DNA from 3 places in the Martinezella sp. CNPSo 3964 genome. Region 1 is predicted to be linked to each of the others. Evidence: predicted binding sites of a transcription regulator. Region 1 holds the regulator's gene; each other region holds the start of a gene.
What was found. Region 1 encodes LexA, which represses DNA repair genes until DNA is damaged. Its sites were predicted from a motif close to TGTTCNNNNTGTGTTCNG; they were not measured.
Positions count from the first base shown of each region.

Region 2: the regulator LexA is predicted to act here: its motif matches at 1,319-1,336, upstream of recA (recombinase RecA).
Region 3: the regulator LexA is predicted to act here: its motif matches at 2,119-2,136, upstream of AC13Q5_RS11065 (ImuA family protein).

Region 1 is NZ_JBXSOW010000001.1:194,479-197,755, forward strand. Features, by position in the region: gene AC13Q5_RS00970 (VOC family protein) at 1-574, opposite strand, end outside; gene lexA (transcriptional repressor LexA) at 994-1,716, shown strand; gene AC13Q5_RS00980 (ComEC/Rec2 family competence protein) at 1,697-3,277, opposite strand, start outside.
Region 2 is NZ_JBXSOW010000014.1:80,467-83,743, reverse strand. Features, by position in the region: gene AC13Q5_RS30655 (pseudouridine-5'-phosphate glycosidase) at 1-232, opposite strand, end outside; gene AC13Q5_RS30650 (carbohydrate kinase family protein) at 279-1,223, opposite strand; gene recA (recombinase RecA) at 1,463-2,551, shown strand; gene alaS (alanine--tRNA ligase) at 2,723-3,277, shown strand, end outside.
Region 3 is NZ_JBXSOW010000003.1:113,053-116,329, reverse strand. Features, by position in the region: gene AC13Q5_RS11070 (Y-family DNA polymerase) at 1-1,075, opposite strand, end outside; gene AC13Q5_RS11065 (ImuA family protein) at 1,116-2,096, opposite strand; gene AC13Q5_RS11060 (metallopeptidase family protein) at 2,373-2,810, shown strand; gene AC13Q5_RS11055 (DUF1737 domain-containing protein) at 2,861-3,067, opposite strand; gene AC13Q5_RS11050 (HpcH/HpaI aldolase/citrate lyase family protein) at 3,105-3,277, opposite strand, start outside.

The DNA.
Region 1 (3,277 bases):
ACACCGCCGGCTTCGGTGCGCTGAGCGCCACCCGTCCGATGCCGGTCACACCGTTCTCGTGACGCTCGAGCACGCTGCGGTCGGCGGGCAAGGCATTGATGCGCTGACAGCAGAAGGCGAGAAAATCCGGCGCGCGCAGATCGGCGGCGAAGGCAAGACGAAAGCCGGCCATGGTTTCCGTTCCGTCCGGCATCTTCATGGGACGGGAGAAATCCAGCATCTGCCCCGCCGAAATCGCAGCCGCTTTGAAACGCCCGTCATCAGCCACCGCATCATCCGTGCCGAACACCACGGCCGAGAAGCCATCCTCTCCGACCCGGAAGCGAAAAGCCTGGTCGCGCGCAACGAAAACATTGCCGTCCACGATGCTCTTCTCGCACTGCTCCGGAGATGCCACGCCCAGAGGTTCGAGATAGGTTTTGTCGGCAAGGAAAACGCAGGCATTCTGCGTGCCAAAGGGATGGCGCGCATCCGGAGCCACCGTGAAACCGAGCTTGCCGAGGCGTTCGCGCGCCAGAGCGATATTGACGGTCGGCAGTACGAGATGATCCAGCGGATGCGGGGACGAAATCATGGTTCCTCCTGTTTGCCTGCGGCAACAGATTTGCGCCCATCCCTCGCGCAATTCAAGATGGAAGCACGGAGCGCCCGAAGCGCACGACATGAACCGAACGCAATCTCGCAAACGTGATTGCTGATTCTCTCCTATAGCCGGCTTATTCGGTGACCCACCACATTCATCCAAGTCTTGAGCATACCGGCCGAACGACAAAGCCCTGGAAGCAGGCAGAGCGGCATTTCCCATATTTTTCGTTGGGTTAGCGCAGACATAGCGCCGCGATGCTCCGAGCCTATCCATTCGCAAATGGTAATTATTTAACTGGCCCAACAAGGCTTTACCGAAATTTAAGTACTTGCGGAACACATATGGAACATATAGTGTCCGTTCTGGATTTGTTTCACAGCTTTTCTTGATTCTGGGGTTCCAAGACGATGTTGACGCGCAAGCAGCAGGAACTGCTTCTCTTCATTCACGAACGCATGAAGGAATCCGGTGTGCCGCCATCTTTCGACGAGATGAAGGACGCACTGGATCTGGCATCCAAATCCGGCATTCACCGCCTGATCACGGCGCTGGAGGAGCGAGGCTTCATCCGCCGGCTGCCGAACCGGGCCAGGGCGCTCGAAGTCATCAAGCTTCCCGATGCCTATAATCCCAGCCTGCAGCCGCGCCGTGGCTTTTCGCCCAGCGTCATCGAGGGCAGCCTCGGCAAGCCGCAGCCTGTTGCCCCACCGGCTCCGCCGAAGGTGGCAAATGATGATCACAATGGCTCGGCGTCGGTGCCGGTGATGGGTCGCATCGCCGCCGGCGTTCCGATCTCAGCCATCCAGAACAATACGCACGATATCACTGTACCCGCGGACATGCTCGGCTCTGGCGAGCATTATGCGCTTGAAGTTCGGGGGGATTCGATGATCGATGCCGGAATTTTCGACGGCGATACGGTCATCATCCGCAATTCGACGACCGCCAATCCCGGCGACATCGTTGTCGCGCTTGTCGACGATGAAGAAGCAACACTGAAGCGCTTCCGCCGCAAGGGTGCCTCGATCGCACTGGAAGCCGCCAATCCTGCCTATGAAACCCGCATCTTCGGACCGGATCGCGTCAAGGTCCAGGGCAAGCTCGTCGGCCTCATTCGTCGCTATCACTGACCGGCGAATTGTCAGCGGCTGGCGACACCCGCGCAAGTGGCACGTCGAATTTACCGGTGCGCCAATCATAGGTTCGATGCCTGGTCCATGGCCGCTGCGGATTTTCGAATGCAGCGGAGATAATGGGTTTGTCGGTGGTGAGCGCCATTTCGATAGATCCGGTTTTGCGCAATGTCGCACCGGTTATGAGCATCGCTCCGGAGCGGCAATGATCCAGTCGCAATCGAATTGGCGTTACGACGATGTTCGCCGTATCGCAGGCTGAGGGCAGATAGGCTGCGTTCTCGATCGTGACCAATATCGCGCCATTTTCGAGCATGGCTGCACACCATGCTCCTTTCTGGCAGGCAAAACTGCCCTGCATAGTGCGATCCAGGGCTTCCTCCATTGCCTTGCGGACGGCCTTCTGTTCTTCACTGTTCAATCGCTTATGCCGATCCGTCTTACTGATCTGTGGAAGCCGGCTATCGGCAGGAAGCATGGTCGGCGGCTGATGCTCGGCTGCAACCAATGCCTTTTGCCATTGTTCGAAAATGAAGGCCTGTGGTCTCTCGCGATTGGTGGCTAATATATCGTCCTGGCGCAACGCGACCAGGACGCCATCTTCGGAAATCATCAGGTCGGGTTTCGGTACGCCGGATCCGAATGCTGCCAAGCCCACGGAGGAGAGCAATAATAACAGACCCAGATGGCGCAGCCGGGTCCGCAAGATGCTCATGATCAGGAAACCGACAATGAATGTCGGCATCAGCCAGGCTGGTTGGCGGCCGAAGGTAATGTCGCCTCCCCAACCGGCGACGGTTCTTGCAATCACGATGACGAGCTCAAGCCCCTCTCCGGTGACTTTCCAGAAAGGTCCGTCCAAGCCGAAAGGCATGAGCAGCATCGCCGCCATGCCGAACGGCATGACGATGAAGGAGACCACCGGCATGGCGGCAAGATTCGCCGCAAGGCCATATGTCGCCAGCCGGTGAAAATGCTCGATCGAGAAGATGGCCGTCGACGCGCCGCCGATGAATGAAGTCGACATCACGCCTGCGAAGAAACGCGTGGCGAACAATAACGGACTTAACAGACGAACGCGCGACAGAATGCTTTCGCGATGCCGCCGCCGCTTCCACAGCGAATAACCCGACACCAGTGCCAGCGTCGCCGCATAGGACATCTGGAAACTCGGGCCGAGCACTTGCGACGGCGATAGAACAAGAATGATGATAGCTGAAAGTGCGACGTTGCGCAGACTGATCGATGGCCGATCGAATAGCACGGCCACCAGCATGATCGCCATCATGATGAAGGCACGCTCGGCGGACACGCCAAAGCCAGAGATGAGGTAATAGGCCGTTACAGTGAGAAGCGCGCCGAAGGCTGCGAATTTCTTGGTTGGCCAAGCCTGCGCGACACCGGGAAAGAGGCTGAACAAATAGCGTAGGCCAACATAGAAAATGCCGGCCGACAGCGCCATGTTCAGGCCGGAAATCGCAATAATATGGGTCAGGCCGGCAATTCTCAGCGCCTCGGTCGTATCCTTGGAGATGGCACGTCTCTCATCGGTGACAAG
Region 2 (3,277 bases), on a different contig from region 1:
GCTCGAGGCCGATATGCAGGGTGCCGTGGATGACAGCGATCGTCGCCGGGACTGCGCCCTCCTGCCGGATGATTGCCTCGACGCTACGCGCCATCTCGATATTGCCGGGATAGGGCATGCCATGGGTGATGATCGTCGATTCCAGTGCCACGAGCGGTGCGCCACGCAGCTTTGCGGCGGCGACTTCCTTTGAATAGGAGATCGGAAGCAGTGGCGAGATAGGCTGGGTCATTGTCGTTTCCAATTCACTGAAACATTATACGCGTTTTGAACAGGCTTCATGACAGAATTTCGGCCGTGGGAACAAGGGCCAGCATCGTCTTTAGCAGCTCGGGAGAGAGATTTTCCGCCGTGGCAAAGGGGGATTGCACGGTGATCGCGGCTGCCGCGGCGCCATGGCGGACGGCTTCCGCGAGATCGTGGCCGGCGAGCAAAGCGGAGAGAACGCCCGAGGCAAGTGAATCTCCCGCTCCGGTGACATCGGCCACATCCTCGACCACAGGCGGCTGCAGGCTGACGACGGTATCCGGTGAGAAGGCAATCAGCGGGCGCTTGCCGCGGGTGATGACGCCGTTGCGCAGGCCGAGCGCGTGCAATGCGCTTACCCATTCGCGCGGGTCTTCCGGACGGATTTCGGTTAGTGCGGCAGCTTCGGCCTCATTGAGAAACAGATGGCTGATGCCGGCGAGACTCGGCTTTAGCCGCACGACTTTGGCCGGTGAGATGGCGATGGCCGCGACCGGCTTGCCGCAAAAGGCTGCCCTTGCCACAATCGCCGCCAAGGTCTCAGCGGGCAGATTGGCGTCACAAAGAATAAGGTCTGTCTCTTCGAACGCGTCGCGAACGGCACGAATCGCCAAGCGTCTCGGAACGAACAGCTTGTAGAGCTCCATATCGGCGAGCGCGATGACGAGATTACCGTCATTCTCGAGGATGGCCGTATAGCTCGGGGTCTTGCGATCGAGGAAGACGAAGGGCTTGTCATCGATGCCTGCATGGCTGGCGGCTTCCGCTACCATCTCGCCAGAGGGGTCGCCGCCGCGTGGAGAAATCAGCTTTACGTCGAAGCCAAGGCGGGCAAGATTTCGGGCCGCATTGAAGCCGCCGCCGCCGGGCTCCTCGAACCATGCGCCGGGGTTGCTGGCGCCGGGTGCCGTGTCGCCGAAGATGCGGCCGCGACGATCGATATGGGCGCCACCAAGAACGAGAATCTTTTTCGCCATAGGGTTATCCTCAGCAGCCGAAAAGGCGAATCGAGCGAGCCGCAAACATCTCGCAATTCACCGTTTCGGACATGTAAGTGCCTGGGAAGAAAGAAGAAAACAAAAATAGAACAGAATTCATTTTACCTTTTTCTTTCAATCGCTTGTTGTGCTCTTGCGATATGAGAACAAATCGAGTACACAATTCTCATCAGCGGCGACATTGCTAGAGCGGCTTCAATAACCTAAAGGTGGATCGAATGTCTCAGAATTCTTTGCGGCTTGTAGAGGACAAATCGGTGGATAAAAGCAAGGCACTTGAAGCGGCACTCTCTCAAATTGAGCGGTCGTTCGGCAAGGGCTCGATCATGAAGCTCGGCTCTAACGAGAACGTGGTCGAAATCGAAACGGTTTCCACCGGCTCTCTGAGCCTCGATATCGCGCTTGGCATTGGCGGCTTGCCGAAGGGGCGCATCATCGAAATCTACGGGCCGGAAAGCTCGGGTAAGACGACGCTGGCGCTGCAGACCATTGCAGAAGCGCAGAAGAAGGGCGGCATCTGTGCCTTCGTGGACGCGGAACATGCGCTCGATCCGGTCTATGCCCGCAAGCTCGGCGTCGACTTGCAGAACCTGTTGATCTCGCAGCCCGATACCGGTGAACAGGCGCTTGAAATCACCGATACGCTGGTGCGCTCCGGCGCGATCGACGTTCTCGTCGTCGACTCCGTTGCGGCCCTGACGCCGCGCGCCGAAATCGAAGGCGAGATGGGCGACAGCCTGCCAGGCCTGCAGGCCCGTTTGATGAGCCAGGCGCTGCGCAAGCTGACGGCTTCGATCTCGAAGTCCAACTGCATGGTGATCTTCATCAACCAGATCCGCATGAAGATCGGCGTCATGTTCGGCTCGCCGGAAACGACGACCGGCGGTAATGCGTTGAAGTTCTATGCCTCGGTTCGCCTTGACATTCGCCGCATCGGCGCCGTCAAGGAGCGCGAGGAGGTGATCGGCAACCAGACCCGCGTCAAGGTCGTCAAGAACAAGATGGCCCCTCCCTTCAAGCAGGTCGAGTTCGACATCATGTACGGTGAAGGCGTTTCCAAGACCGGCGAGCTGGTCGACCTCGGTGTCAAGGCCGGCATCGTCGAGAAGTCGGGTGCCTGGTTCTCCTACAATAGCCAGCGCCTCGGCCAAGGCCGCGAGAACGCGAAAATCTTCCTGCGCGACAACCCGGATCTCGCCCGCGAGATCGAACTGTCTCTGCGCCAGAACGCCGGCCTGATCGCCGACCGCTTCCTGCAGAACGGTGGTCCCGATTCTGGCGATGACGGCGACGCTGGCGGCGAATAACGAATTTCGGGAGCAATTCCCGGCTTGATATGAATTGAATGCTTGAACCGGCCGTATTGTCCAAGGGATGTGCGGCCGGTTTTGTTCGTGCGGCTGGACAGCGCCGGGAGCGAACGATAAAAGCCTCTGACTTTGACGCAAGTTGCTGAGCGCAGGACTGAAGGGCCCCCTATGAGCGGTGTGAATGAAATCCGGTCGACCTTCCTCGACTATTTTAAGAAAAACGGCCACGAGATCGTGCCGTCGAGCCCGCTGGTGCCGCGCAACGATCCGACATTGATGTTCACCAACGCCGGCATGGTGCAATTCAAGAACGTGTTCACCGGCCTGGAGCAGCGTCCCTATACGACGGCTTCGACGGCGCAGAAATGCGTTCGCGCCGGCGGCAAGCATAACGACCTTGATAATGTCGGTTATACCGCGCGCCATCACACCTTCTTTGAAATGCTTGGCAACTTCTCCTTTGGCGATTATTTCAAGGAACGCGCTATCGAGCTTGCTTGGAACCTGATCACCAAGGAATTCGGCCTCGATGCCAAGCGCCTGCTGGTCACGGTCTATCATACCGACGACGACGCCTTTAATCTGTGGAAGAAGATCGCCGGCCTTTCCGACGATCGGATCATCCGCATTGCCACCAGCGACAATTTCTGGGCGATGGGGGATACCGGCCCGTGCGGTCCCTGTTCGGAAATCTTCTACGATCACGGCGATCACATCTGGGGC
Region 3 (3,277 bases), on a different contig from region 1:
TCGCCATGGCCGGCAGCGGCCGCACGGCCCGCTCGGGGATATGGCTCTGTCGCAGCTCGAACCCCTGCAGGCAGTCCGATCCCAGCCGCGCGGCCACGCGATCGACAAAGGCGGCAAGCGACCCTTCCTGGCGGTCCTCGCCGACGAAATCGCCTTGCGTTGCATCGAAAGGCGCATGCTGAAGCACATTGAGGCGGATGATTTCGAAACCGTAGCCGACATCGAGATCGTCATGAATGGCGCCGAAGCGCTCCGTGAACAGGCTTGAAATCCGGCTCGGCTCCCGCAGCGGCTGCGATGCACCGGCGGCGATGCGGAAGACCGCGCCGTCCACCCGGAAAAGCAGAAGTTCGAAGGAACGGCCGCCGACACCGCGTGCTTCCAGCCCCGGCTTCAGGGTTTCGGCAAGCTGGCGGGCAAGCTTAAGAATATCCTCTTCCGCCTGTACCGGTTCGACCAGACGGCGCTCGGCCGACAATTGCGCGACCGGGCGGCGCGGCGAGATCGGCTCCTCGACGAGACCAACGGCCTGGTCGAGCCGCAACAGCAGTTGCGCGCCAAAACGGCGGGCAAGCGGCGCTCGCGGCGCGGCCAGAAGATCGCCCACCTGCTTCAGGCCCATCTTCTGCAGGGCCGCAACCGTTTCCTCTCCGAGCCTTAAGGAGGCGACGGGCAACGGCGCCAGGGCTTCTTCCATCGCCTCCGGAGGAACGACACGGCTGTCGTCGAAGCGGGCAACGGCCCAGGACAGGCCCGGCGCGGAGGAAATGGCGCCGCGCACATCGAAGCCCAGCCGGGAAATCCGGATCAGGATGTCCTCGAGCAGCGCCTCTTCGCCGCCGAAGAGATGGGCGCAGCCGGTAATATCGAGGAAAAGCCCATCCTTGCCGTCGATCGCCACCAGCGGCGTATAGCGGTCGCACCAGTCGGCGATCGCCTCCAGAAGCTTGCGGTCCGCCGCCGGATCCTCCTCGACCACATCGAGATCGGGACAGATCGCCTTCGCCTCGGCCACGCCCTGACCCTGTTTCAAGCCGATCATCTCCGCGCGCTCGTTAAGAGCTGTCAGTCGCATGGCATTGTTGAGCTTGCCGGCACAAGCAAGCGGCGGCGCTTCAAGCCTGCCTGTCGAACGCCAGGACAGACCCCAGCGCTTGCGCGCGATGCGGTCGGTCGGCAGATGCGGAAAGGTCAGCGCCAGAATGCGCTGCGTGTTCGCCGGGAAAGGCAGGGCGTTGAGTGTCGAGGATAGGGGCAAAGCGGCGGTCATGGGCATTCCACTCCAGGGTTATGGAAAGAGGCGCCGGGTTTCGGCTTTTTTCCAAGGTCAGACGAAAGGCCGGATGACCGATGCTGCCGCCAAGCACCGATCCGTCCGGCAGGGGCCGCGCCTGCGCCGGCGCGGGTTCGACCGAAAAGCGGAAGAGGGCGCTGCTTGCCTCCTCCTCGCCTCCCTGTCGCAACAGAAACAAGGGCCGCCCCGCCGCCTTGGCCCTCAGCGCCAGCCGCCGGCTTTCGGTCAGGCCGAAACGGGCGGGATTGCCGCGCACTTCCAGAATGACGAGAGCAAAGGCGGCACTGCCAAGTGCTGCCTCCGCCACCCAGAGCGCATCGTCCAGCTTGCGCGGCGAGGCCTGCAGGAAAGCCGCAGGCTCCAGCCCGAAATCGCTGACGCCGATGGCATAAGGTACGCCCGCCTCCATCGTCGCGACCGTATCGCCGATCCACAGGACCGGGGACTTGGACACGGCCGTATCCGACGCTTGCGCATGCAGCCGCGCTGCGAGCGCCAAAGCAAAACCGCTTGCCGCCCCGGCATCGCGCAGGCCGTGCGAGCGGATTTCCGTCAGTGCATCGAGCGGCAGGCCGCCCTGCAGCGCCGCGTCGAGATCATCGACGCCGATCGGAAGGAGCGGCTGGGAAAGTCCGGGTTGCGCGGGCAGGGGCTTCGCAATGCCCGCCGTCCCCATCCCCGGCCTGTCTGCCAGCGTTTCACGCGCCGCTGCTGCCAGTGCCGGGATCGGCCTGCCTTCCAGTCGGGCAATGGTTTCACGCAGGGCAAAAAGCGTTTCCCGCGCCACGGCAGCCTCGGCCATGACGTTCACTCCAGATCGATAATGTTCCTGTTATGTTCTTATGGATTCCAGAGCTTGGAGAAAGAGTCAACACCATTTCATGAGAAAATATTCCTCTGCTCAGAGTTGGATGATTTCAGGTTGAAATGACCTAAAATCTAAATCCGCTCTAGAATCAAAGAAGTAGGGCATGATGGCGCCCGAAAACCGCTCAAACACTTTTCGGCGCCATACACTAATCCGCTCTCGTAAAAGCAGCATAAAGTCTCTATATGACCAGCCAAGGAAGGAATATTCATGGCTCGCGTCGACCAGAGCGAAGATTGGCGGGACCGCCACTCGCCCTCCATCAGCACATTCGAATCTCTGGCAATGGAGGCTTACAGCCACCTGCCGGACGAATTCCGCTCGCTCACCGGCAATCTCGTCATTCTCATCGAGGATTTCCCGGATGACGAGGTGTTCGAGGATATGGCGCTGGAAACCCCTTTCGACCTGCTCGGCCTCTTCGAAGGCCGCGGCATCTCGGAGCGCTTCACTGCCCAGACCGGCGACATGCCCAACAAGATCCGCCTCTACCGCCGGCCGATCATCGACTATTGGGCTGAAAACGAGGAAACCCTCGGCGACATCATCACCCATGTCCTGATCCACGAGATCGGCCACCATTTCGGCCTGAGCGACGAGGACATGGAGCGCATCGAGGAAAGCGCCGAAGAAGCGACGGATCGATGATATCGCCCCCCCGACCGTAGGCGGCCAGGGTGAAGAACTTCAATCGACGCTTACTGCTCGGAAAGCTTCATATCCGGATCGTAATCCTTGCCGGCCACTTCCTTGACGACGGCCTGGCCGCATTCCATCCGGCCGCTTGCGGAGTTGAAGCCATAGGTCGGCGAGCCGTATAGCTCCCAGCCCTTGTTCAGCGCTGCACTCACCTTGTGGCAGAAGGAAGCGTCATCAGGACCGGTGAGGAAGCGATAGAGTTTCATCAAGGCATCTTTCGTGTTTGGCCGGGCAATTCGACAGTCAGGCTCCGGTGCGGGGCGCTGCGGCAGCGCCCGAAGAACGCTGCTCGATCAGGCGAGCTTTATGAATGAGTCTTTCCGCCTGGACAAGGTGCAGCCGCTCCACCATCCGCCCGCCGATGTTCACGACATTGAGAGCTTCAGCGCCCGGCTCGGCGAAGGCTGATATGATGG